DNA from 4 places in the Streptomyces sp. NPDC028419 genome. Region 1 is predicted to be linked to each of the others. Evidence: riboswitches for the same ligand, from Rfam matches in the RefSeq annotation. Region 1 holds a riboswitch; each other region holds the start of a gene.

The links. A riboswitch is a leader RNA that binds a small molecule or an ion and turns the genes downstream of it on or off. The one in region 1 is predicted to bind cyclic di-AMP.
Region 2: linked by a shared signal. The riboswitch ahead of ACZ4UB_RS02515 (transglycosylase SLT domain-containing protein) and the one ahead of ACZ4UB_RS22745 (M23 family metallopeptidase) in region 1 are both predicted to bind cyclic di-AMP.
Region 3: linked by a shared signal. The riboswitch ahead of ACZ4UB_RS06605 (transglycosylase family protein) and the one ahead of ACZ4UB_RS22745 (M23 family metallopeptidase) in region 1 are both predicted to bind cyclic di-AMP.
Region 4: linked by a shared signal. The riboswitch ahead of ACZ4UB_RS36110 (M23 family metallopeptidase) and the one ahead of ACZ4UB_RS22745 (M23 family metallopeptidase) in region 1 are both predicted to bind cyclic di-AMP.

The regions. Positions count from the first base shown of each region.
Region 1 is NZ_JBVHUE010000019.1:146,691-152,181, reverse strand. It holds gene ACZ4UB_RS22760 (bifunctional acetate--CoA ligase family protein/GNAT family N-acetyltransferase) at 1-129, opposite strand, end outside; gene ACZ4UB_RS22755 (HPr family phosphocarrier protein) at 337-618, shown strand; gene ACZ4UB_RS22750 (GntR family transcriptional regulator) at 786-1,451, opposite strand; gene ACZ4UB_RS22745 (M23 family metallopeptidase) at 1,640-2,443, opposite strand; cyclic di-AMP (ydaO/yuaA leader) riboswitch at 2,456-2,612, opposite strand; gene ACZ4UB_RS22740 (M16 family metallopeptidase) at 2,873-4,240, opposite strand; gene ACZ4UB_RS22735 (M16 family metallopeptidase) at 4,261-5,491, opposite strand, start outside.
Region 2 is NZ_JBVHUE010000002.1:27,670-33,160, forward strand. It holds gene ACZ4UB_RS02505 (DUF5682 family protein) at 1-583, shown strand, start outside; gene ACZ4UB_RS02510 (hypothetical protein) at 637-2,475, shown strand; gene ACZ4UB_RS02515 (transglycosylase SLT domain-containing protein) at 2,469-3,266, opposite strand; cyclic di-AMP (ydaO/yuaA leader) riboswitch at 3,271-3,511, opposite strand; gene ACZ4UB_RS02520 (dihydrodipicolinate synthase family protein) at 3,802-4,803, opposite strand; gene ACZ4UB_RS02525 (LysR substrate-binding domain-containing protein) at 4,876-5,491, shown strand, end outside.
Region 3 is NZ_JBVHUE010000004.1:88,766-94,256, forward strand. It holds gene ACZ4UB_RS06595 (FtsB family cell division protein) at 1-23, opposite strand, end outside; gene eno (phosphopyruvate hydratase) at 176-1,462, opposite strand; gene ACZ4UB_RS06605 (transglycosylase family protein) at 1,789-2,496, opposite strand; cyclic di-AMP (ydaO/yuaA leader) riboswitch at 2,499-2,671, opposite strand; gene ACZ4UB_RS06610 (transglycosylase family protein) at 2,945-3,991, opposite strand; gene ACZ4UB_RS06615 (cytochrome P450 family protein) at 4,128-5,387, opposite strand.
Region 4 is NZ_JBVHUE010000049.1:4,808-10,298, forward strand. It holds gene ACZ4UB_RS36100 (MBL fold metallo-hydrolase) at 1-1,127, opposite strand, end outside; gene ACZ4UB_RS36105 (SGNH/GDSL hydrolase family protein) at 1,299-2,075, opposite strand; gene ACZ4UB_RS36110 (M23 family metallopeptidase) at 2,333-3,343, opposite strand; cyclic di-AMP (ydaO/yuaA leader) riboswitch at 3,346-3,505, opposite strand; gene ACZ4UB_RS36115 (tyrosine-protein phosphatase) at 3,825-4,649, shown strand; gene ACZ4UB_RS36120 (aspartate aminotransferase family protein) at 4,672-5,491, opposite strand, start outside.

The sequences.
Region 1 (5,491 bases):
CTCGTAGAAGCTGACCAGGCGGTCCGCGTCCTCGGTGGTGATGGGCCGGATCCGGGCGGTGCCGCCGTCGCGCAGCACGACGTCCGCTTCCCAGTGGGCCGGGTACGAGGGGTCCGACGCGGTGGTCATGGGGCCACCCTAGGCCCTGTCCCGGACGGAGGGCGGGCGGGGGACGGGCGGGCCGCGTGCGCGCGGCGCATTAGGCGGGCCGGGGCACATCGGTGCAAGCTGGGGAGGGTCCAACGGCAGGCCGAATGGGGTCGAACGTCGGCCCGAGCATTCTGAGTGCCGTGAGAGACTGGTCTAGACAACCGTAAGAACCTGAAGGGCATCACCATGGCAGAGCGCCGCGTCAACGTCGGCTGGGCCGAGGGCCTGCACGCTCGTCCCGCCTCGATCTTCGTCCGGGCGACGACCGCTTCCGGCGTCCCGGTGACGATCTCCAAGGCCGACGGCAACCCGGTCAACGCCGCGTCCATGCTCGCGGTCCTGGGCCTGGGCGCCCAGGGCGGCGAGGAGATCATCCTCGCGTCCGACGCCGAGGGTGCGGACGCCGCGCTCGACCGCCTGGCGAAGCTGGTCGCCGAGGGTCTCGAGGAGCTCCCCGAGACCGTCTGACCCCCGGGTCCGACCCCACGCACCACACACGGCGGAGCCGTGGCCCCCGCATTCCGGGAGCCACGGCTCCGCTGCTTTTTCGCAGGGTGCGGAATTCTCCGTACCGGAAATAGCGGGCCGTACTCGACCGCAGGAATATCCTCCCCATCCTTCCTATCCGGGAATTGTTAAAGTCGGCCGCTCGCCGTGTTTACGGCAGGTTGCGAAGTCCTCACGCGCAGCCGGTGCGCCCCCGCCGCCCGACCGGCGTGCGCCGCGGTGAGCGCGCGCGCCCGCTCCGCGTCGCCGCGCGCCACCGCGTCCACGATCGCGCCGTGCTCCGCCCAGGAGTCCACGGGCCGCGCCGGGGCGTCCACGGCGTACATCCAGGTGATCTTGTGCCGCATCTGCGTCAGCAGTGCGATCAGCCCGGGACTGTCGGAGGCCTGGGTGAGCGTCTCGTGGAACCACCCCCCGAGCGCCCGTAGATCCTCCCCCTGGCCCCTCCTGGCCCGTTCCTGGCCCAACCTGACCAGCCCGCGCAGCACCTTGAGGTGCGCCTCGCTGCGCCGCCGGGCGGCCCGGGCCGCCGCGAGGGGCTCCAGCAGCGTCCGGACCTCCAGGAGGTCGGCCGCCTCCTGCGCGGTCGGCTCGGCGACGCAGGCGCCCGCGTGCCGGCGCGTGGTGACGAAGCCCTCGGACTCCAGGGTGCGCAGGGCCTCGCGGACGGGGACGCGGGAGACTCCGTAGCGGCGGGCGAGCAGCTCCTCGGTGAGCCGTGCGCCCGGGCCGAAGACCCCGGAGACGATGTCGTCGCGGATCGCCGTACATACCGCGTGCGCGGGAATTCGCAAGACCGGACCTCCACCGAATACCGTTTCCGCAGATTCCATTTCGCGACTCTATTGCAACACGCGATATTTTCCGAGGACGGGCGGAAATGAGCGGCCGGTGGACGCTCCCCGTCGCGCCCGCCGCCGCACAGCACGAAGGCCCCGGCTCGGGGAGCCGGGGCCTTCGGGAAGCTGCTGTGCGGGCGGGGTCAGATCGCGACGCCGCGGGCCCGCAGGTAGGTCAGCGGGTTGATGTCCGAGCCGTAGGACGGGCCGGTGCGGGCCTCGAAGTGCAGGTGCGCGCCGCTGACGTTGCCGGTGTCGCCCGACAGGCCGATCTGCTGCCCGGCGGTGACCTGCTCGCCGGCCGAGACGCTGAGGCTGGAGAGGTGCGCGTACTGGGTGTACGTACCGTCGTTGTGCTTGATGACGATGTTGTTGCCGTACGCGCCGCCGTTGCCGGCCTCGACGATGACGCCCGCACCCACGGCGCGGACGACGTTGCCCACGCCCGCGTGGAAGTCGATGCCGGTGTGGCTGCCGGAGGACCACATGCTGCCGCCCGCACCGTACTGGGTGCTGACGTACGAGCCCTCGAGCGGCAGGACGAAGGTGTTGAGGCGCTTGCGCTCCTCTTCACGGTCCGCGCGCTCCTTGGCCTCGCGCTCGGCCTTGGCCTTCGCCTCGGCCATCCGCCGGGCCTCGGCGGCCTTCGTCTTGGCCTCGGCCTCGGCCTGCGCCTTGAGGGCGGCCGTGTCGGCGGCGTTGCGCTGGGCGTCGGCCTGCGCCTCGATGTCGCCGGCGAGGTCGTCGGCGACGACGACGGCCTTCATGCCGGAGTCCTGGGGAGTGCTGCTGCTGTGGTTGTCCGCGGCGAAGGCCGGGGCAGCGAGGGAGGCCGCGACGCCGGTGGCGGCGAGGGCGGCTATACCGGCGACGCCTGCGGTCTTCCGGCTCAGACGGCTGGAACCACGGTGCTTGCCGGAAGAGGCACGACTGCTGCCGAACGCCATGAAGGGGTTGATCCTTTCCTTCCCTCTCGCCTACCGGGTTAGCTGACGGGTTCGGAGCAGGAAGGTCTCCTACGGGCCCCCTCTTGCGAGGTGGTCCGATTCACCCCAGGGACTGTGGGTCCCCGGCTCCCCAGGCTCGCGCCTGACGGGGACTCGGCGATCGCTGTCCGGTGCCGCGAGTGCGGCTGTGACAACTGACGGACAGCACGGCCGACGCTAGGCGGATCATCAGGCAATCACCAAACACACGAGCCCCATTGTTACCTACGTCACGCGACATAGAAGCAACCTCTCCACCAAACGGACAAAAGGGGTTCCGGTGGACGAGCCACCGAAACCCCTTGCGGGACGCCGTCAGTTCACGTCCCGTTCGTCCTGTACGGCCCGTTCGGTCCGCCCAGTCGCTCGGTCCGCCCGGTCCGTTCGACCTCAGTTGGCGACGACGCTCACGTCGCCGATGCCGAGCGCGCGCACCGGCGCCTCGATCTGGGCGGCGTCACCGACCAGCACCGTGACGAGCCGGTCCACCGGGAAGGCGTTGACGACGGCCGAGGTGGCCTCCACCGTGCCCGTCTCGGCCAGCCGCGCGTACAACTGCGCCTGGTAGTCGTCCGGCAGCTCCTGCTCGACCTGGTCGGCCAGGGTGCCGGCGACGGACGCGGCCGTCTCGAACTTGAGCGGCGCCACGCCCACCAGGTTCTGCACCGCCACGTCGCGCTCGGCGTCGGTCAGTCCGCCCTCGGCGAGGGTGCGCAGCACCTTCCAGAGGTCGTCCAGCGCCGGACCCGTGTTCGGGGTGTCCACCGAACCGCTGATGGCGAGCATCGACGCGCCGGTGCCGTCCGCGGTGGACCGCAGCACCTGCCCGAAGGCGCGCACGCCGTAGGTGTAGCCCTTCTCCTCGCGCAGGACCTTGTCCAGACGGGAGGTCAGGGTGCCGCCCAGGCAGTACGTGCCGAGCACCTGGGCCGCCCAGACCCGGTCGTGCCGGTCCCCGCCGATCCGCCCGATCAGCAACTGCGTCTGGACCGCGCCCGGCCGGTCCACGATGACCACGCGGCCCGTGTCGTCCGCGGTGACCGCCGGCACCGGGAGCGGCGCGGCGGTGCCGCCCGTCCAGGTGCCCAGGGTGTCCGCCAGGACGGCGTCCAGGTCGATGCCGGTCAGGTCGCCGACCACCACCGCGGTGGCCGTCGCCGGGCGCACGTGGGCCTCGTAGAAGGCGCGCACGGCCGCCGAGTCGATCCGGGCCACCGTCTCCTCGGTGCCCTGGCGCGGGCGGGACATCCGCAGCGTGGCCGGGAACAGCTCCTGGGAGAGCTGCTTGGCGGCCCGGCGCTGCGGGTTGGCCAGCTCGTGCGGGATCTCGTCGAGCCGGTTGCGCACCAGGCGGTCGACCTCGGAGTCGGCGAAGGCGGGGGCGCGCAGCGCCTCGGCGAGCAGCCCCAGGGCCTTGGCCAGGCGGGAGGCCGGGACCTCCAGGGAGACCCGGATGCCGGGGTGGTCGGCGTGCGCGTCGAGGGTGGCGCCGCAGCGCTCCAGCTCGGCCGCGAACTCCTCGGCGGAGTGCTTGTCGGTGCCCTCGGAGAGCGCGCGGGCCATGATCGTGGCCACGCCGTCCAGGCCGGCCGGTTCGGCGTCCAGCGGGGCCGCGAGGTTGATCTCGACGGCCACCACCTGCTGGCCGGGCCGGTGGCACCGCAGCACGGTCAGGCCGGTGGCCAGCGCGCCGCGCTCGGGGGCCGGGAAGGCCCACGGCTTGGCCTCGCCGGGCTGCGGCTGGGGGTGGAAGGTCATCGTGACGGCTGCGGTGTCGCTCACTGCTCCGCCCCTTCGGTCTCGTCGTTCTCGGCGGCTTCCTCGGCGTCCTCGGCCGCGAGCGGCTCGTAGACGAGCACCGCGCGGTTGTCCGGGCGCAGTCGGGCCGCGGCCACGGCCTGCACCTCCTCGGCGGTGATGTCGAGGACGCGGCCGACGGCGGTGAGCGCCAGCTGCGGGTCGCCGAAGAGCACCGCGAAGCGGCACAGTTCGTCGGCGCGGCCGGCCACCGTGCTCAGCCGGTCCAGCCATTCGCGCTCCAGCTGGGCCTGCGCGCGCTCCATCTCCTCGGCCGTCGGGCCCTCGGCGGCGAACCGCGCGAGCTCCTCGTCGACGGCGGCCTCGATGTCGGGCACCTCGACCCCGCCGGAGGTCTTCACGTCCAGCCAGCCGAGCGAGGGGGCGCCGGCCAGGCGCAGCATGCCGAATCCGGCCGCCACGGCGCTCTGGTCACGGCGGACCAGGCGGTTGTGCAGCCGGGAGGACTCGCCGCCGCCCAGGATGGTCAGGGCCACGTCCGCCGCGTCGCAGTCGCGGGTGCCGTCGTGCGGGAGGCGGTAGGCGGCCATCAGCGCGCGGGCCGGGACCTGCTCGACGATCTCCTCGCGCAGCTGGCCGCCCATGGTGTCGGGCAGCGAGCCGTCGCGCGGCGGCTGCTTGCCGTCGTGGGCGGGGATGGTGCCGAAGTACTTCTCCACCCAGGCCAGCGTCTGCTCGGGGTCGATGTCCCCGACGACCGACAGCACCGCGTTGTTGGGCGCGTAGTAGGTGCGGAAGAAGGTCCGCGCGTCCTCCAGGGAGGCCGCGTCCAGGTCGGCCATCGAGCCGATCGGGGTGTGGTGGTACGGGTGGCCCTCGGGGTAGGCGAGCGCGGTCAGCCGCTCGAACGCCGTGCCGTAGGGGACGTTGTCGTAGCGCTGGCGGCGCTCGTTCTTGACGACGTCGCGCTGGTTCTCCATGGACTCGTCGTCCAGGGCGGCCAGCAGCGAGCCCATCCGGTCCGCCTCCAGCCACAGCGCGAGTTCCAGCTGGTGGGTCGGCATCGTCTCGAAATAGTTGGTGCGCTCGAAGCTGGTGGTGCCGTTGAGCGAACCGCCCGCGCCCTGCACCAGCTCGAAGTGGCCGTTCCCGGACACGCTCTTCGAACCCTGGAACATCAGGTGCTCGAAGAGGTGAGCCAGCCCGGTGCGGCCCTTGACTTCATGGCGCGAACCGACGTCGTACCAGAGG
Region 2 (5,491 bases), on a different contig from region 1:
CCGCCGGACGGACGACGGCCGCGTGGTCGTCGTACCGCGGCGACCGGTGTTCAGCAGCCGGGTCAGCCGCGAGGCCGACTGGCGGCTGATCCTCGTCGTCGACGTCTCCGGCTCGATGGAGGCCTCCGTCGTGTGGTCCGCGCTGACCGCCGCGGTCCTGGCGGGGGTCCCCACCCTCTCGACCCACTTCCTGGCCTTCTCCACGGAAGTGGTCGACCTCACGGGCCGGGTCGAGGACCCCCTGTCCCTGCTGCTCGAAGTACGGGTCGGCGGCGGTACGCACATCGCGGCCGGTCTGGCGCACGCGCGGTCCCTGATCACGGTGCCGAGCCGGACGCTGGTCGTCGTGGTCAGCGACTTCGAGGAGGGCCACGCGCTCGGCGGCCTGCTGGGCGAGGTCCGCGCCCTGGCCGACTCGGGGGCCCGCCTGCTGGGCTGCGCCGCCCTGGACGACACCGGTGCGCCCCGCTACAGCGTCCCCGTCGCGCAGCAACTCGTCGCCGCCGGAATGCCGGTGGCCGCCCTCAGCCCCCTCGCCCTGGCCCGCTGGGTCGGCGACCGCCTCCGTGGAGAGCGCGCGTGATCCCTGTAACCGCACCCGCACCCGCATCCGCATCCGCTGCCGTGCTCCCCCCGGTGGCTGCGGAGCTGTTGGCCGAGGCCGTCGGCGGGCTCTCCGCGCGGCTGCGCAAGCGGCTCGACGCCACCATCGAGGCCTGCGCGGCGGGCGATCCGCCGGCCGTCGTGGCGGCCGACGGGGAGGTCACCTACCGGTTCGGCGAGGACGCCCTGGTCACCCTGAGCCCCGGCCCCGCGCAGGCGATCACCACCGCCGACCAGGCCGTATGCAGCTGCCTCCTGAGCCCCCGCTGCCTCCACCGCACCGCCGCCCTCGCGGTGTCCCCGATCGCCGAGCCACCGCAGAGCGACCCGGCGGCCGTCCCGGAGCCCGAGCCGGCATCCGACCCGGAGCGTGCCCGCGGCCCGGCGACCACCGCCCCCGCCGAGCCGGAAGCGGGGACCGGGCCCGCGACCGACGGCGCGCCGCCGATCCCGCACCCGTCCCCCGAGCAGCTGGCCGCCGCCGCGGCCCTGTGGGAGGCGGCCGCCGCCGCGCTGGCGGCGGGAGTGCCCGCGGGCGGCGCCGTCGTACAGGCCGAGCTGCTGCGGGCCGCGCACACCGCGCGCCTGGCGGGCCTGCCACACGCCGAGGCGGCCGCCCTCCGGGTGGTGCGCGGGCTGCGCGCCGCCCGCGACCGCAGCGCCGCCCAGCGGCTGACCGAGCTGACGGGGGCCTTTCGCGAGCTGTTGCACACCGCCGCGCTCCCGTCCCCCGGCGGCTCCCGGCGCGCCTACCGGTCCGGCGGCAGCCTGCGCGTGTACGGCCTCTGCCGGGAGCCGGTGCTCTCGGCCACCGGACACGCGGGCGTGGTCACGCACCTCGTCGACGCCGATGGCGACCGGTTCACCCTCGCCGACGTCCGCCCCGGCGGGATCGGGCGGGCCCGGGGCGCCGCGAGCGCCTCCGTGTCCCTCGGCGGCGCCGTCCTCGACCACGCCGGCCTGGCCCGGGGCGCACTGCACGTGGTCGGGGCGACCGTGTCCGACGACGGCCGCCTCGGGTCGGGCCGGGGCGTACGGGCGACGCCGCTGCACGGGATCGACTGGAGCGAGGGACCGGCCGCCGCGCTCTTCGCCCGCCCGGCGGCCGAGGCCGTGGCGCGGGCCCTGGCCGATCCGGCAGCCGACCCGGGCCTGCTCGGATGCGACGTGCTGGTGGTGGCCGCGGCCGGCGACCGGCTGCTGGTCCGCGAAGTGGCGTCCGACGGCGCGGTACGTCCCGGCGCACCGCTGATCGCCCTGGTCCCCGCCCACCCGCATCCGGACCTGGCGCACACCGCGAACCTCCGCCGTCTGGCGGAGCGCCCCGGGCTGGCGCTGCGCGTGCTCGGCCGCCCCGACCCGGACCGGAGCGCGACCCTGCGCCCCCTGGCCGTCGGTCCGGTGCCGGGCTCGGCGTACACCCTGCGGCTGCCGCCGCAGTGGCTGGGCCGGGCCGACCTCGGCTACGACCTGCTCCAGGGGTCCCACCTCCCGGCCGGGGCCGGCGCGCCCGAACTGGCCGACGTACGCGACCGGGAGCCGGTACCGGACGCGCTGGGCGGGTCACCGCTGTGGCGGGTGCAACGGCTGTTGGAATCCGGGGTGGCGGGGGGCCGTCGGGCGGTGGCGGAGGCGGCGCGCGGTGAGTTCGCGCCGAACGGCGGTCGGGGGCCGCTGCGCCGGGCCGGCTTCGCGGGGGCCGAGGAGTTGGCCGCCGCGCTGACCGCCGAGGCCGACCGGCGGTCCCGGGACGTCTTCGGTCGTCTCGTCGATCCCGGCGCCGACCGCTACGCGTGGGCCTGGCTGGCCGCGGCCACCCATCTGCACGCCGCGCGGCGGTCGTTGGCGGCCGCGTCCTGGTCCGCTCAGTAGGCGCCGTTCACGTTGTCGATCGAGCCGTAGCGGGCGGCGGCGTAGTTGCAGGCGGCGGTGATGTTCGCGACCGGGTCGTAGGAGTCGGTCGCGGTACCGGGCACGTGGTACGCCCGGAAGGTGGGGTCGATGACCTGGAGGAGGCCCTTCGAGGGGATGCCCGCCGCCGCGTTGGAGTCCCAGTTGTTGATGGCGAGGGGATTGCCCGAGGACTCGCGCAGGACGTTGCGGCGAATTCCGTCGTAGGTGCCCGGAATTCCGTGCTGGGCCATGATGTCCAGCGACTGCCGGATCCAGCCGTCGAGATTGTTGGCGTACAGGGTCGTGGAACGCACGGATCGGTCGGCCCGCGCGGTCGCGGCCCCCGCATCGCGCCCGGCCGCCACGGTCTTCTTCGCCGAACCCGCCGTCGTGGAAGCCGCCTTCGCCGGTCCGCCGAGCGTCAGTTCGGTTCCCGGACGGATCACGGACGGGTCGCTGCCGATCGCCGCACGGTTGTCCGCGTAGAGCTTCTTCCAGCCGCCGCTCACGGAATGCGATTGGGCGATCGTGGAAAGGGTGTCGCCCGCGACCACCGAATAGGTGGTGGACGCCGCGGCCCGCGCGGAGAGCGCGGGAGCGGTGGCGGCGACGGCGGGGGCCGCGGTCGTGGCGGCGGCCGGCTGTGCGGCATCGGCGCCGGAAGCGCTGATCAGGGGGAGGGCGAGGGCCATGCCGCCGGTGCCCGCGACGGCGAGCAGGCGGGCGAGGGGGCTGGTCTTGGGACGGCGGTGCTTGCCCGATGCGGACATGGCGAATTCCTCTCCGTCGCCTGCGAGGTGAGCTGTCGGGTTCGGACGGGAGCTGTCCGGCCGCACCGTGACGCGGCCCGCCTCCGGACATGCCGAGGCATGACGAGGACGTGCGTGTCAGCGGTGCGACTTCACCCCGAGCCGGGCCGGACGATGCGTCCGGACCAGCGGCCTACCTGGTTCCCCCGCTCCTGCCGTACGTGAGTGGGATGGGTTCCCGGGTAGCGGCAGGATTCGGCGTTCCACCCGGATTGCGGTGACCGTAGAGGAGAGAAGAGGAGGGGAACAAGGGCTTGAATTCCGCGCAGTGATCGGTATATCGGAAACGGCCGGGAAATGGATCTCGCCCGGGCGGGTCGGGGAATGCCGCAATTCATTGCGGCGCCCGGAATCCAGCCTTCCGCTCCCCCCGCGGCGGGGGCCGCGACGGCCGCTCCCACGTGACTGACGTCACCGGCGAGCGGCCCGTACGGCATTCAAGGGCAAATCGCCCATTCAAGCTTCTTGGGGATTTCTTGCCGGGACGCGCGCCCGCCTACGCGGTGCGCTCCGCCAGCTCCTCCAGCCTGCGCAGCGTCTGACGCACCGAGGCGGCGCCGGCGGGCAGCAGCGGCAGCCGCACGTCGGGGGTGGGAATGCGCCCCTGCGCGTGCAGCACCCCCTTCAGGACCACCGGATTCGGCTCGGCGAACACGGCCGCCGACAGTCGGGCCAGCGCGTGCCCCAGCGCCCGCGCGCCGGACGCGTCCCCGGACCGCCAGGCCCGCACGAGCGCGGCGAAACGTTCCGTGGCCAGATGCGCCGAGGCCAGGATCGCGCCGCCCGCCCCGAGGGCGAGCAGGGGCGAGGCGTAGGCGTCGTCGCCCGCCAGGACCGTGAACCCGTCCGGCAGTGCGCCCAGCAGCTCCACCGTGTCCTGATCGATGCCGCCCACCGCGTACTTGACTCCCGCGACCCCCGGCAGCGCCCCGAGGGCCCGCAACGCCCCGGCGTCCAGCGGCTGACCGGTCCGGTAGGGGATGTGGTAGACGACCAGCGGTACGGGAGCGACCTCCGCGAGCCGCTCGAAGTGCGCCAGCACCCCCGCCGCCGAGGGCCGCACGAAGGACGGCACGGTCACCAGCGCGGCCCCCACCTCGGGCCACCGCCGCAGTCCCGCCAGCGCGACCTCGCTCGCCCGCGTGCTGCTGCCGCCCGCCCCGACGCTCAGGAACGCCCCGCGCTCGCGGCAGACCCGTGCGCACACCTCGGTCACCGCGTCGCGCTCCGCCGCGTCGAGGGAGGCGGCCTCGCCGGTCGTGCCGAGGGCGGTGATGCCGGTGGCGCCCGCCGCGAGCACCTCGTGGGCGAGCGACTCCAGGGCGTCCAGGGCGACCGCGCCGGACGCGTCGAAGGGGGTGACGAGCGGGACGTGCAGCCCCGCCAGCCCGTGGAGGCCGGGGAGCGGGGAGGGGTCGGGGAGCGGGGAAGGAGTGGGGAGGGCGGGAAGCGTGGAGGTGTCGCTCCGGGCCGTGTCCTGTGTGGTGTTCTGCGCCATGGGTACGAGGGTGGCCCGCCTCCGAGCCCCGGGTCCAGTTCGCATTTCCGTCCTGACCCGTAAGCTGAGCCGATGCTCGACGTACGCCGCCTGCGCCTGCTGCGCGAACTCGCCCGCCGCGGCACCATCGCCGCCGTCGCCGAGGCGCTGGCCTTCAGCGCCTCCGCCGTCTCCCAACAGCTCTCCGTCCTCGAACGCGAAGCGGGCCTGCCGCTCCTGGAGCGCACCGGCCGCCGGGTCCGGCTCACCCCCGCCGGCCAGCACCTGGTCGGGCACGCGGAAGCGGTGCTGGAACGCCTGGAACAGGCCGAGGCGGACCTCGCCGAGGCCCGCGACGGGCTGGCGGGAGCCCTGCGCGTCGGCGCCTTCCCGACCGCGACCCGGGCCATCGTCCCCGCCGCCCTGGTCACCCTCGCCCGGCGCCACCCGGCCCTGGAGGCGATGGTGTCCGAAACCGACCCCGCCGCCGTCGCCCACGCCCTGCGGGCCGGTGACCTGGACGTGGCGCTGGTCCACGAGTACGACTTCGTGCCCGCGCCCGTGGAACCGGGCCTGGAGACCGAGCCGCTGTGCCGGGAGGCGATGTACCTCGCGGAGCCGACCCCGCCGCCCGGCTCCCCGGCCCCGGACCACGCCCTCGGCCGGGGCGTCGCGCTGCGCGCCCACCGCGACGCGCCCTGGATCACCG
Region 3 (5,491 bases), on a different contig from region 1:
AACCGATCCCGGTTCCCGGCCATTGACTCCGCCTCCCCTGTACCCGCACACAGCAATACGTCCCCGCACACGGTACGGGACCGAGCGCGGGGACGTACGGAGGCTGTCGGGCCCCGCGGGGATGAACCCGCGCAGGCCCGTCCGGCAGCCCGTCCGGAAGGTGATCCGGAGGGGATCAGCCCTTGAAGCGCGGGAAGGCGGAGCGGCCCGCGTACACGGCGGCGTCGTCGAGGATCTCCTCGATGCGCAGCAGCTGGTTGTACTTGGCGACGCGGTCCGAGCGGGCCGGGGCGCCGGTCTTGATCTGACCGCAGTTCACGGCGACCGCGAGGTCGGCGATGGTGACGTCCTCGGTCTCGCCGGAGCGGTGCGACATCATGCACTTGAAGCCGTTGCGCTGGGCCATCTCGACGGCGTCCAGGGTCTCGGTCAGCGAACCGATCTGGTTCACCTTCACGAGCAGGGCGTTCGCCGAGCCCTCTTCGATGCCGCGGGCGAGGCGCTCCGGGTTGGTGACGAAGAGGTCGTCGCCGACGATCTGGACCTTGGCGCCCAGCTTGTCCGTGAGGACCTTCCAGCCGGCCCAGTCGTCCTCGTACAGCGGGTCCTCGATGGAGACCATCGGGTACGCGGAGACGAGCTCCTCGTAGTACTCGGTCATCTCGGCGGCCGAGCGGGACTGGCCCTCGAACTCGTACTTGCCGTCCTTGTAGAACTCGGACGCGGCGACGTCGAGCGCCAGCGCGATGTCCTTGCCCGGGACGTAGCCGGCCTGCTTGATGGCCTCGACGATGAGGTCGAGCGCGGCGCGGTTGGACTCCAGGTTCGGGGCGAAGCCGCCCTCGTCGCCCAGACCCGTGGAGAGGCCCTTGGTGTGCAGGACCTTCTTGAGGGTGTGGTAGACCTCGGCGCCCCAGCGCAGGGCCTCGGAGAAGGACTCCGCGCCGATCGGCGCGATCATGAACTCCTGGATGTCGACGTTGGAGTCGGCGTGCGACCCACCGTTGAGGATGTTCATCATCGGAACGGGCAGCAGGTGCGCGTTCGGGCCGCCGAGGTAGCGGAAGAGCGGGAGGTCCGAGGCCTCGGACGCGGCGTGGGCCACGGCCAGGGAGACGCCGAGGATCGCGTTGGCGCCCAGCGAGCCCTTGTTGTCGGTGCCGTCCAGGTCGAACATGGCCTGGTCGATCAGGCGCTGCTCGGTGGCGTCGTAGCCGACGAGCTCCGGGCCGATCTGCTCGATCACGGCGAGGACGGCCTTCTCGACGCCCTTGCCGAGGTAGCGGTTGGGGTCACCGTCACGAAGCTCGATGGCCTCGAATGCACCGGTGGAGGCGCCGGACGGAACTGCAGCACGGCCGGTGCTGCCGTCGTCGAGGCCAACCTCGACCTCGACCGTGGGATTGCCTCGGGAGTCCAGGATTTCCCGGGCTACGACGACGTCGATGGACGGCACGAGCATCTCCTTCTGGGATGTGACGCTGGGTGTGCGGTGGCGTGTCAGGCCGTGGGATGGCCTTGCCGCCTAGAGCCTAACCGGCTCCGGGCACTCGGCCAGCCGAGCAACCGCTCCGTGGGACGAAAAAGGGTCTGAATACCCCTCTTACGGGACATACGGAAGGGCTGGCGGGATGCCGAAGGATCCCGCCCCCGCCTGCACGAACGCCACCGCCCGGCGCGTCGGGGGGAGACGCGCCGGGCGATGGCGAATTATGCGTACCGCGAAGTCCGCGCGGTCCTACCGCGCGGCGTCACGGTCGGTGTCACCGCGCGGTGTTACCGCGGGATTCAGCTGAGCTTCAGCTTCTGACCCGGGAAGATCAGGTCGGCGTCCGGCACGGTGTCCTTGTTCAGCTCGTGCAGCTTCTGCCAGCCGCCCTTGACGCCGTTCGCCTGGGCGATGGTGCCGAGGGTGTCACCGGACTTGACCTCGTAGGAGCCGGTGCCCGTCTTGGGGGCCGCGGTCGACGGGGCGCTCTTGGTGGGGGCCGGGGTCTCGGCGCGCTCGGAGCGGGTGACCGGGGCCTCGGGGCGCTTGGTCTCCTGCTTCGGCTCGGCCTTCTTCTCGACCTTCTTCTCCGGCTTGGTCTGCTTGGGGGTCTCGGCCGAGCCGCCGTTGTAGGCGGAGTTCGACAGGCCCACGCCACAGGACGGCCACGCGCCCTTGCCCTGGCCCTTGAGGACCTTCTCGGCGATGGCTATCTGCTGCGCCTTGGTGGCCTGGTTCGCCTGCGGGGCGTACGCCTTGCCGCCGTACGCGGCCCACGTGGAGGACGAGAACTGCACGCCGCCGTAGTAGCCGTTGCCGGTGTTGATGGACCAGTTGCCGCCGGACTCGCACGCGGCGACGGCGTCCCACTGGGAGGCGGTCGCGGCGCTCGCGGCGCCGGCGGTCATCAGCGGAGCCGCCACGGCGACACCGGCGACACCGACGAGGGTGACGACACGGGTGGCCTTGGAGGCGCGACGGTGCTTGCCCTTGCCGGAAAGCAGCATGGTTTTCTCCTCACCGACGCCTGCGAAGTGAGCTGTCGGGTTCGGGCGGATGAGTTGCCCGGTCGCGCACCGAGGTGCGCGGCTTAACCCCAAGCCGGTTCCGTGACCATCTCTCAATGGCCGGTTCCGGCACTTACCTTGGTTCCCCCGCTCCTGCCTTCGGCGCTTGCGCGACGTGTTCCCTCCGTCCGCCGGCAGGATTCGGCGATGCGGTCGAAGGAGCCCGCGGTGGCGAGCGATTCAGAAGGTAGACAGGTCTCTCCCCGATGTTCAACGAGGGACATCGGGGAGAAACGGGCCCTACTTGCGCTCTCGGGACGGGTGTTTGCCCAGGTGGGAGCGGGGTTTTGGGCAGTCACCGAGCAGGACACGCCAGTTGAACGGAAGAGATGCATGTCTCATTTGCACGAAAGGGACATACCTGGCGATCTTCGCGCCCGAAGTGCCCCTATTTCTGGCTTAGATCGAGATTCTGCCCCGGGGTGATCAGGTCGGCGTCATGCCCGATGACCTGCTGATTGGCCTCGTAAAGGGCATTCCAGCCACCCTCGACCCCCTTGGCCTTCGCAATGTCCGTCAGATTGTCGCCGGCCTTCACCGTGTACGACGGGTCGGACGCCGCGTCAGAGCCGACCGGGGCCTCCGCGGCGGGCGTTCCGCGGTGCTTTCCACCGGCTCCGGCCGTTTCGCCCTGCGCAGCGGCCGCCGAGCCGGCCGGGGTCGTCGGGGTCGTGGAGGGCGTCGGGGCCGTGGGAACAGCGGTGTTGGACGGGGACGTCGTCGGACCGGTGGGGGCCGTCGAACCGCCGGGCACGGACGGGGCGGGCGTTCCCGTCGACCCCGCCGACCCCGTCGGGGCGCCGGGGCCGCCGGAAACCGGAGCCGGGTCCGGCATGACGGGCAGCACGGACGTCAGCGGGGACTGCGGCATCGCCGCGAAGTCGCCGGGCGCGCCGGTGGCTCCGGGGATGTGCCCGGTCGAGGTCGGCGTGGCCGCCGGGGCCGGCGCGCCGGCGAGCGAGCCGGGCGCGGGGGAGGCGGATCCCTCGGGTCGCACCGGGGTCGGCGCGACGGAACCGGAACGTCCGGGGACACCCGGGTCCACCGTGGCCGTCGGGCCGCCCCGGGTGAGCCCGGAGGACTCCCCGCACAGCGGCCAGGCCGTCGGTCCCTGCGCGGCGAGCACCCGCTCGGCGATGGTGATCTGCTGCGAGCGGCTGGCCAGGTCGGGGCGCGCCGCGAACTCCAACCCGCCCGCGTTCTTCCACTGGTCCAAGGTGAGCTGGAGTCCGCCGTAGGACCCGCTGCCGAAGTCGGCGCTCCAGGTCCCGCCGCTCTCGCACTCGGCCACCGAGTCCCAGGTGGTGGTCTCGGCCGCGCTCGCGCCGGAGGCGGCGAACAGTGGCAGGGCGAGTGCGGAGCCTGCGACTCCGGCGGTGACGACGAGTGCGGGGACCTGACGGGGGCGTCTGTGGCGGCCGTTCCCGGAACGCATGAGGGTGGACCTTTCGCGTGGCGGCGGGGGCGACGCGAACCTAGCCCGGTTCGAACGCTTGTCACAAGTCGATGATGCGCAGATCACGTCGAGGTCACAGAGTTGACTGTGCGTCAGCTGTGGCGCCCGGGACGGGTCATTCCGCTTCCGGAACGTTTGGGGTTGTGAACCTGACGGGAAGCGTGCGCAGGCCACGCATGATCAGTCCGCCGCGCCAGCGCAGCTCCTCGGGGGGAACGGCGAGTTCCAGATCCGGCAGACGCGTCAGCAAAGTCGCGAGGGCCGTCTGACCCTCCAACCGGGCCAGCGGAGCACCGATGCAGTAATGGATGCCGTGTCCGTATCCGAGGTGCTGGTTGTCGCTCCGCGAGAGGTTCAGGGCGTCCGGATCGTCGAACCGCGCGGGGTCGCGGTCGGCCGCCGCGAGCACGACGAGCACCGGGTCGCCCGCCGGGATGTCCTGGCCGCCCAGGGTCAGCGGCCGGGTCGCGTAGCGCCACGTCGCCAGCTCCACGGGACCGTCGTAGCGCAGCAGCTCCTCGATCCCGGTCTCCAGCAGGGCGCGGTCGCCGGCGGCGAGGGATTCCTGGAGGAGCGCGCGCTGATCGGGGTTGCGGAACAGCGCGTAGGTGCCGTTGCCGATCAGGTTGATGGTGGTCTCGAACCCCGCGAAGAGGAGCACGAAGCACATGGCGGTGGCCTCGGCCTCCGTCAGGTGGTCCCCGTGGTCGCTCGCCCGGATCAGGTCCGAGATGAGGTCGTCGCCCAGATCGTCCCGCTTGCGGTGGATCAGCTCGCCGAGGTAGGCGCGGATCTTCTTCACGGAACGGGCGACCCCGCCGCGCGGCCCGCCGCCGTGCCGGATCATCATCCCGGCCCAGTCGCGGAAGTCGTCCTGGTCCTCGCGCGGTACGCCGAGCAGCTCGCAGATGGCGTAGATGGGGAGCGGGAAGGCGAACTCGTGGATGAGGTCGGCCTCCCCCTTCCGCGCGAAGGCGTCGATCAGGTGGTCGGTCAACTCCTGCACCCTGGGGGCGAACTCGGCGACCCTGCGCGGGGTGAAGGCCTTCGAGACCAGGCGGCGCAGCCGGGTGTGGTCCGGCGGGTCGATGTTCAGCAGGTGGGTCATCAGGCCCGCGCTGCGCTCTCCCGGAATGCCCGTCTTGCCGGGCTCGGCGTGGTGCACCGGGTTCTTGCTCAGCCGCTGGTCGGCGAGGGCCTGGCGGGCGTCCGCGTACCGGGTGACCAACCAGGCCTCGACCCCGCTGGGGAGCGTGGTGCGGTGCACGGGCGCGTGCTCGCGCAGCCAGGCGTAGGCCGGGTAGGGGTCGGTCGCGAACTCCCAGGTGAAGAGTTCGGGGCCGCCGACGGGGTCGGCGACCGGGCAGCCCGCCACCGGGGCGGCGGGGGCGGCGGAGGGCTCGGCGGGGGTCTGCGCGGGAGGCTGCGCGGGGGTCTGCTGGTGCACCAGGCGACCGTACCCCGCCCCTCGCCGGTCAT
Region 4 (5,491 bases), on a different contig from region 1:
CCGGCCGCGGTCCCGGGCGCGGTCCCGGAGCCGGCGACCGGAGTCGAGGTCGGGGTCGAGGTCGAGACGAAGGGGCGCCACCACGGCTCGGCCGGGGCGTCCGGCGCTCCCGGCTCGAAGGGTCGGCCCGGCACCGGCAGCGCGATCGCCGCGCCCGCCCGGCCCGCGGCGGACAGGGTGCCTTCGCCCGGCTCGTCCCACGGGTGCGGGGCCAGGTTGAAGGTGCCCCAGTGGATCGGCAGCATCGTGCCGTGCGGGGCGCCGCCCTGGAGGTCGAGGTGGGCCGTCATGCCCTCTTGCGGGGTCATGTGGATGTCCGGCCAGTACTCCGAGTAGGCGCCGATCTGGATCATCGTCGCGTCGAAGGGGCCGTGCTCGGCGCCGATCTCCTTGAAGCCGGGGAAGTAGCCCGTGTCACCGCTGTGGAAGATCCGGTGCTCGTCGCCCGCGACGACCCAGGACGCCCACAGCGTGTACTGCTGGTTGCGCAGGCCGCGCCCGCAGAAGTGCCGGGCCGGGGTGGCGGTCAGCGACAGGCCGGCGACCTTGGTGGTCTCGTTCCAGTCCAGTTCGCGCAGCCGGTCGGCCGGGACGCCCCAGTGCTCCAGGTGCGCGCCGACGCCGAGCGGGACCGCGAAGACCGTGTCCGTACGGGCCAGCGCCTTGATCGTCGGCAGGTCGAGGTGGTCGTAGTGGTCGTGCGAGATGACCACGACGTCGACCGGCCCGAGCGCGGCCAGCGGAACCGGCACGGGGTGCAGTCGCTTGGGCCCGGCGAAGGGGAAGGGAGAGCACCGCTCGCCCCACACCGGGTCGAACAGCACCCGGCGGCCGTCGATCTCCGCGAGGACGCTGGAGTGCCCCATCCAGGTCAGCCGCAGGCCGCTGACCGGCGGCTTCGCCAGGTCGGCCAGCGTGGTCGGATGCACCGGGACCGGCGCGCCGGGATTGCGCCGGACGCGCTGCTCCTTGTGGAAGTAGATCTTGGCGAACTCCAGCATCGAGCCGGAGGGCCTGGTCCTGGCCCCGACCGGATTCTGGAAGACGCCGTCGGCGAAGTTCGGCGAGCGCAGGATCCGCTCCAGCCGAGCGCCGGACGGATCCGCGCCGAAGGCTTCGGGCCGCATGGCGCGCAGCCGTGGACGCAAGGGACGGGAGCCGGGGCCGGAGCCGGTCAAGGCGCCTCCAGAGAGGAAGTGGGCAGGGCGGGTCGTACGTAGTACCACCATGCCAACGCGCACCGGCCCCGAAGGATTCCGCTTCCCGCCCGTCGGCCTCCTGTCCCCCGGCCGGCCCCGTTACAGCGGCAGCAGGTCCGGCCGCTTCGCCTCCATGTGGTCACCGGAGGACTCGCCGCGCAGGCGCCGGCCGATCCACGGCACGAGGTACTCCCGCGCCCACTGGATGTTGTCCCGGGTCACCTCGGCCGAGCCGCGCGGCTGCTGCGGGGGCCACGGCTGGTCCGGGTCGGCGGGCACGTCCAGCCCCAGCACCTGGGCGGCGCGCAGCGCGACCCGGGTGTGTCCCTCGGGCGAGAGGTGCAGCCGGTCGTCGTCCCACGCCCGCCGGTCCTGGACGGACTTCAGCGACCACAGGTCGAGCACCGGGCATCCGTACCGGTCGGCGATGGACCGCACGTGCGCCGAGTACGTCGCCACCTTGCCGCGGATGTGCTTGAGCACCGGCACGCCACGGGTGTCGAAGCCGGTGGTGATCATCACCTGACCGACGGACCCGACGAGGTCGGCCAGGGCCGCCTCGAACCGCTCCGCCACGTCATCGGGGTCGCTCCCGGGCCGGATGATGTCGTTGCCCCCGGCGCAGAAGGTGACCAGGTCGGGCGCCAGCTCCTTGGCCCGCGGCACCTGCTCCGCCACGATCTGGTCCAGGAGCTTGCCCCGCACGGCGAGGTTGGCGTACCGGAAGTCGTGCTCGTCGCGCTGATCGGCCAGGAGCACCGCGAGCCGGTCGGCCCAGCCCACGAAGATCTCCCCCGGGCCCGGGTCCCCCACGCCCTCGGTGAAGCTGTCCCCGATCGCCGCGTACGAGCCGAAGCCCTGGAATGCCGTCTTCATTGCCTTCGTCTTCGTCTTCGTCGTCGTCTTCGCCGTCGTCTTTGTCGTCATCGCTGTCGTCGCTGCCACGAGAAGACATCCTTCACCCCAGGGCGTGACCTACGCCACCGTAGCCACCCCTTGACGGACCGTGATCTATACCACCCGGTGGGTATGGAATAAGTGAGACCCGTGTCAGGGACATGCGGGTACGGGAAAGAGGGGCCGGGCCCCCCCTCGGGTCCCGGCCCCTCCTCGTGCCGAACGGCTGTCGCCGATCAGACGTTCACGCCCTTCGAGCGGAGGTAGGCCAGCGGGTCGATGTCCGTGCCGTAGCCGGCGCCCGTGCGGATCTCGAAGTGCAGGTGCGGGCCGGTGACGTTGCCCGTGGAGCCGGACAGGCCGATGCTCTGGCCGCCGCCGACGCTCTGGCCGGCCGACACCGACAGCTGGGACAGGTGGCCGTACTGCGAGTAGCGGCCGTCCGCGTGCCGGATGACGACCTCGTTGCCGTACGCGCCGCCCCAGCCCGCGGAGACCACGGTGCCCGCGCCGACCGCGCGGACGGTGGTGCCGGTGCCCACGGCGAAGTCGACACCGGTGTGGTGACCGCTGGACCACATGCTGCCGCTCACCCGGTACTGGGTGGTGATGGAGGCGGAGACCGGAGCGGCGAAGCCGGAGGCGGAGGCGGTGCCCGAACCGGAGCCCTTGCCCGTACCGCTGCCGGTGCCCTGCGCGGGCTTGCCGCTCGTCCCCTCGTCGTCCGTACCCTCGTCGCTCGCGCTCTCGTCGCTCGCGCCCGCGTCACTCGCGCCCTCATCCGAGCCCGCGTCCGCCGCCGGAGCGGATTCCTCGACCGGAGCGGATTCCTCGGCCGGGGCCGGGGCCTGCTCCTGCGCCCGCGCCCCCAGGGTCAGCTTCAGCCCCGGGTGGATCAGCGACGGGTCGGAGCCGACGGCCTCGCGGTTGTCCGCGTACACCTGCTGCCAGCCGCCGCTCAGGTGCCGCTCCGCGGCGATCTTCGAGAGGTAGTCGCCCGGGACCACGGTGTAGACCGAGGAGGTCGGCGACGCGGCGGCCGGCGCCTGAGCCGGGGGCGCCTGGGTCTCAACAGCGGTGGCCGGGCCGGCCGTCGCAGCGGTCGCGGCCGTCGAGCCGGTCGCGGCGTGCGCGCCCGTGGCACCCATCAGCGGCAGCGCGAGCGCCGCGCTCCCGGTGCCCGCGACGACGAGTCCGCGGGCTATCGGGCTGGACTTCGGGCGGCGGTGCTTTCCCTTTGCGGGCATGGCGAATTCCTCTCCGTCGCCTGCGAGGTGAGCTGTCGGGTTCGGACTGGAGATGTCCGGCCGTACGCGTACGGCTTCACCCCGAGCCGTCCGGAGGAAAAGATCCATTCCGGTGACGGCGGCTTACCTGGTTCCCCCGCTCCTGCCGGGCGTGTGGATCGTCGGGTGCGGTTTCGGATGGTGGCAGGATTAGGCGGTCCATCCGGGTCGACGCGAAGGTATTCCGTCCGGCCCCCCGGAACAAGCCGCGAATTCCCCACGGGAAAGGCCCGGGTGAGGGATCGACGGAATTCCGGTCACCCTCCGTCGAATCCGCCACGACAACGGCCGCCCCCACAAGGCAATTCGACTTTCGTGATCACACACTCACGGTGACCGTATGATCCTGCTCACGGGGGCGATCCGATCTCCCCGTCCCTTATGGCAAGTTGCGCTCAACTAGTGTAATTCGGACATGCCGCGACGATACGGAGGAGTCCCCGTGACCCAGCAGATACCCCAGGCCCCGTCCACGGAGCCGGAGCTGACCGGAGTGCGCAACTTCCGTGACGTGGGCGGACTCCCGACCACGGACGGACGGAGGGTCAGAGCGGGACAGGTCTTCCGAAGCGGACATCTGGCACATGCCACCGAAACCGATACGGAATTCCTCGCTTCGCTCGGGCTGCACACCATCTTCGACTTCCGCAACGCCGCGGATCACGCGCTCGAAGGCCCGGACGTCGAGCTGCCCGGGGTCCGCAACGTCAACCTCCCGCTCTCCGACCCGGCGGACGGTACGGAGTTCTGGCGGATGGTGCGCGACGGCGACCTCGACCAGCTGCGCCAGGTCCTCGGCGAGGGCAAGGCCGCGCTGCGGATGGCCAACTCCTACCGGGAGATCGTCACGAACCGCACCGCGGAGCACCGCCAGGTCGTCCAGGCGCTCGTCCAGGGCGAGGTGCCGGTGCTGATGCACTGCGCGGCCGGGAAGGACCGGGCCGGTCTGTCGATCGCCATCACCCTGCTCGCGCTCGGCGTCGAGCGCGAGGCGATCGTGGCGGACTACCTGGAGTCGAACGCCCCGCACCGGCGCTACAAGGTGCGTCGCAGCAGCGAGTCCGCCGAGGCCCGCTCCCCCGAGGTGATGGAGCTGCTCGCCCCGCTGTTCGACGCGCGCGCCGAGTACCTGCTCGCGGCCTTCGACACCCTGGAGGAGATCTGGGGCAGCCTCGACCATTACCTCGCCGAGGGCCTCGGGCTCACGCCCGAGACCCTCGACCGGCTGCGCGACCACTACCTCGATCGACCGGCCCGACCCGCCTGACCGGCCGGGCCCGGCCGGGCCGTCAGCGGTTCGCGACGGCCTGCTTGACCAGGGTCCTGCCGAAGTCCCACATCAAGGAGCCCCCGCCGTGGGCGTCGTCCATGACCTCCCGGAAGGCGCCCACGAAGCGGTCCACGTCCGCCTCGTCCACGATCAGCGGCGGGATCAGCTTGATCACCTCCAGGTGGTCGCCGGAGACCTGGGTCAGGATCCGGTGCTTCTGGAGCAGCGGTACGACGACCATCTGCGCGAAGAGCCCCTTGCGGGCGGCCTGGAGCATGGTCCACCGGCTGCGCAGCCCGAGCGAGGACGGGCGGCCGAACTCGATGCCGATCATCAGCCCCCGGCCGCGCACCTCGTGCAGCAGCTCGTACTCGTCCACCATCGCCGCGAGCCGCCCGCGCAGCAGGTCGCCCATGGCGCGGGCGTTCGCCACCACCGACTCGTTCTCCATGACGGAGAGCACCGCGAGCCCGGCCGCCATCGCCTGCGCGTTGGCACCGAAGCTGGCCGAGTGCACGAGCACCCGGTCCATGGACGAGTAGACCTTCTTGAAGATCCAGTCCTTGCCCAGGGTCGCCCCGACCGGCACGTAGCCGCCCGACAGCGCCTTGGCCACGCAGACCAGGTCCGGCTCCACCCCCGCCTCGTGCTGGTAGGCGTAGAACTCCCCGGTCCGGCCGAGGCCGGTCTGCACCTCGTCCGCGATGAGCAGCGCCTGGTGCCGGTGCAGCAGCTCCTGCGCGGCGCGCAGGAAGCCGGGCGGGGCCTGGAGGACCCCCTTGCCCTGGATCGGTTCGACGACGAAGGCGGCCACGTCACCGCGCGCCAGCTCGCGCTCC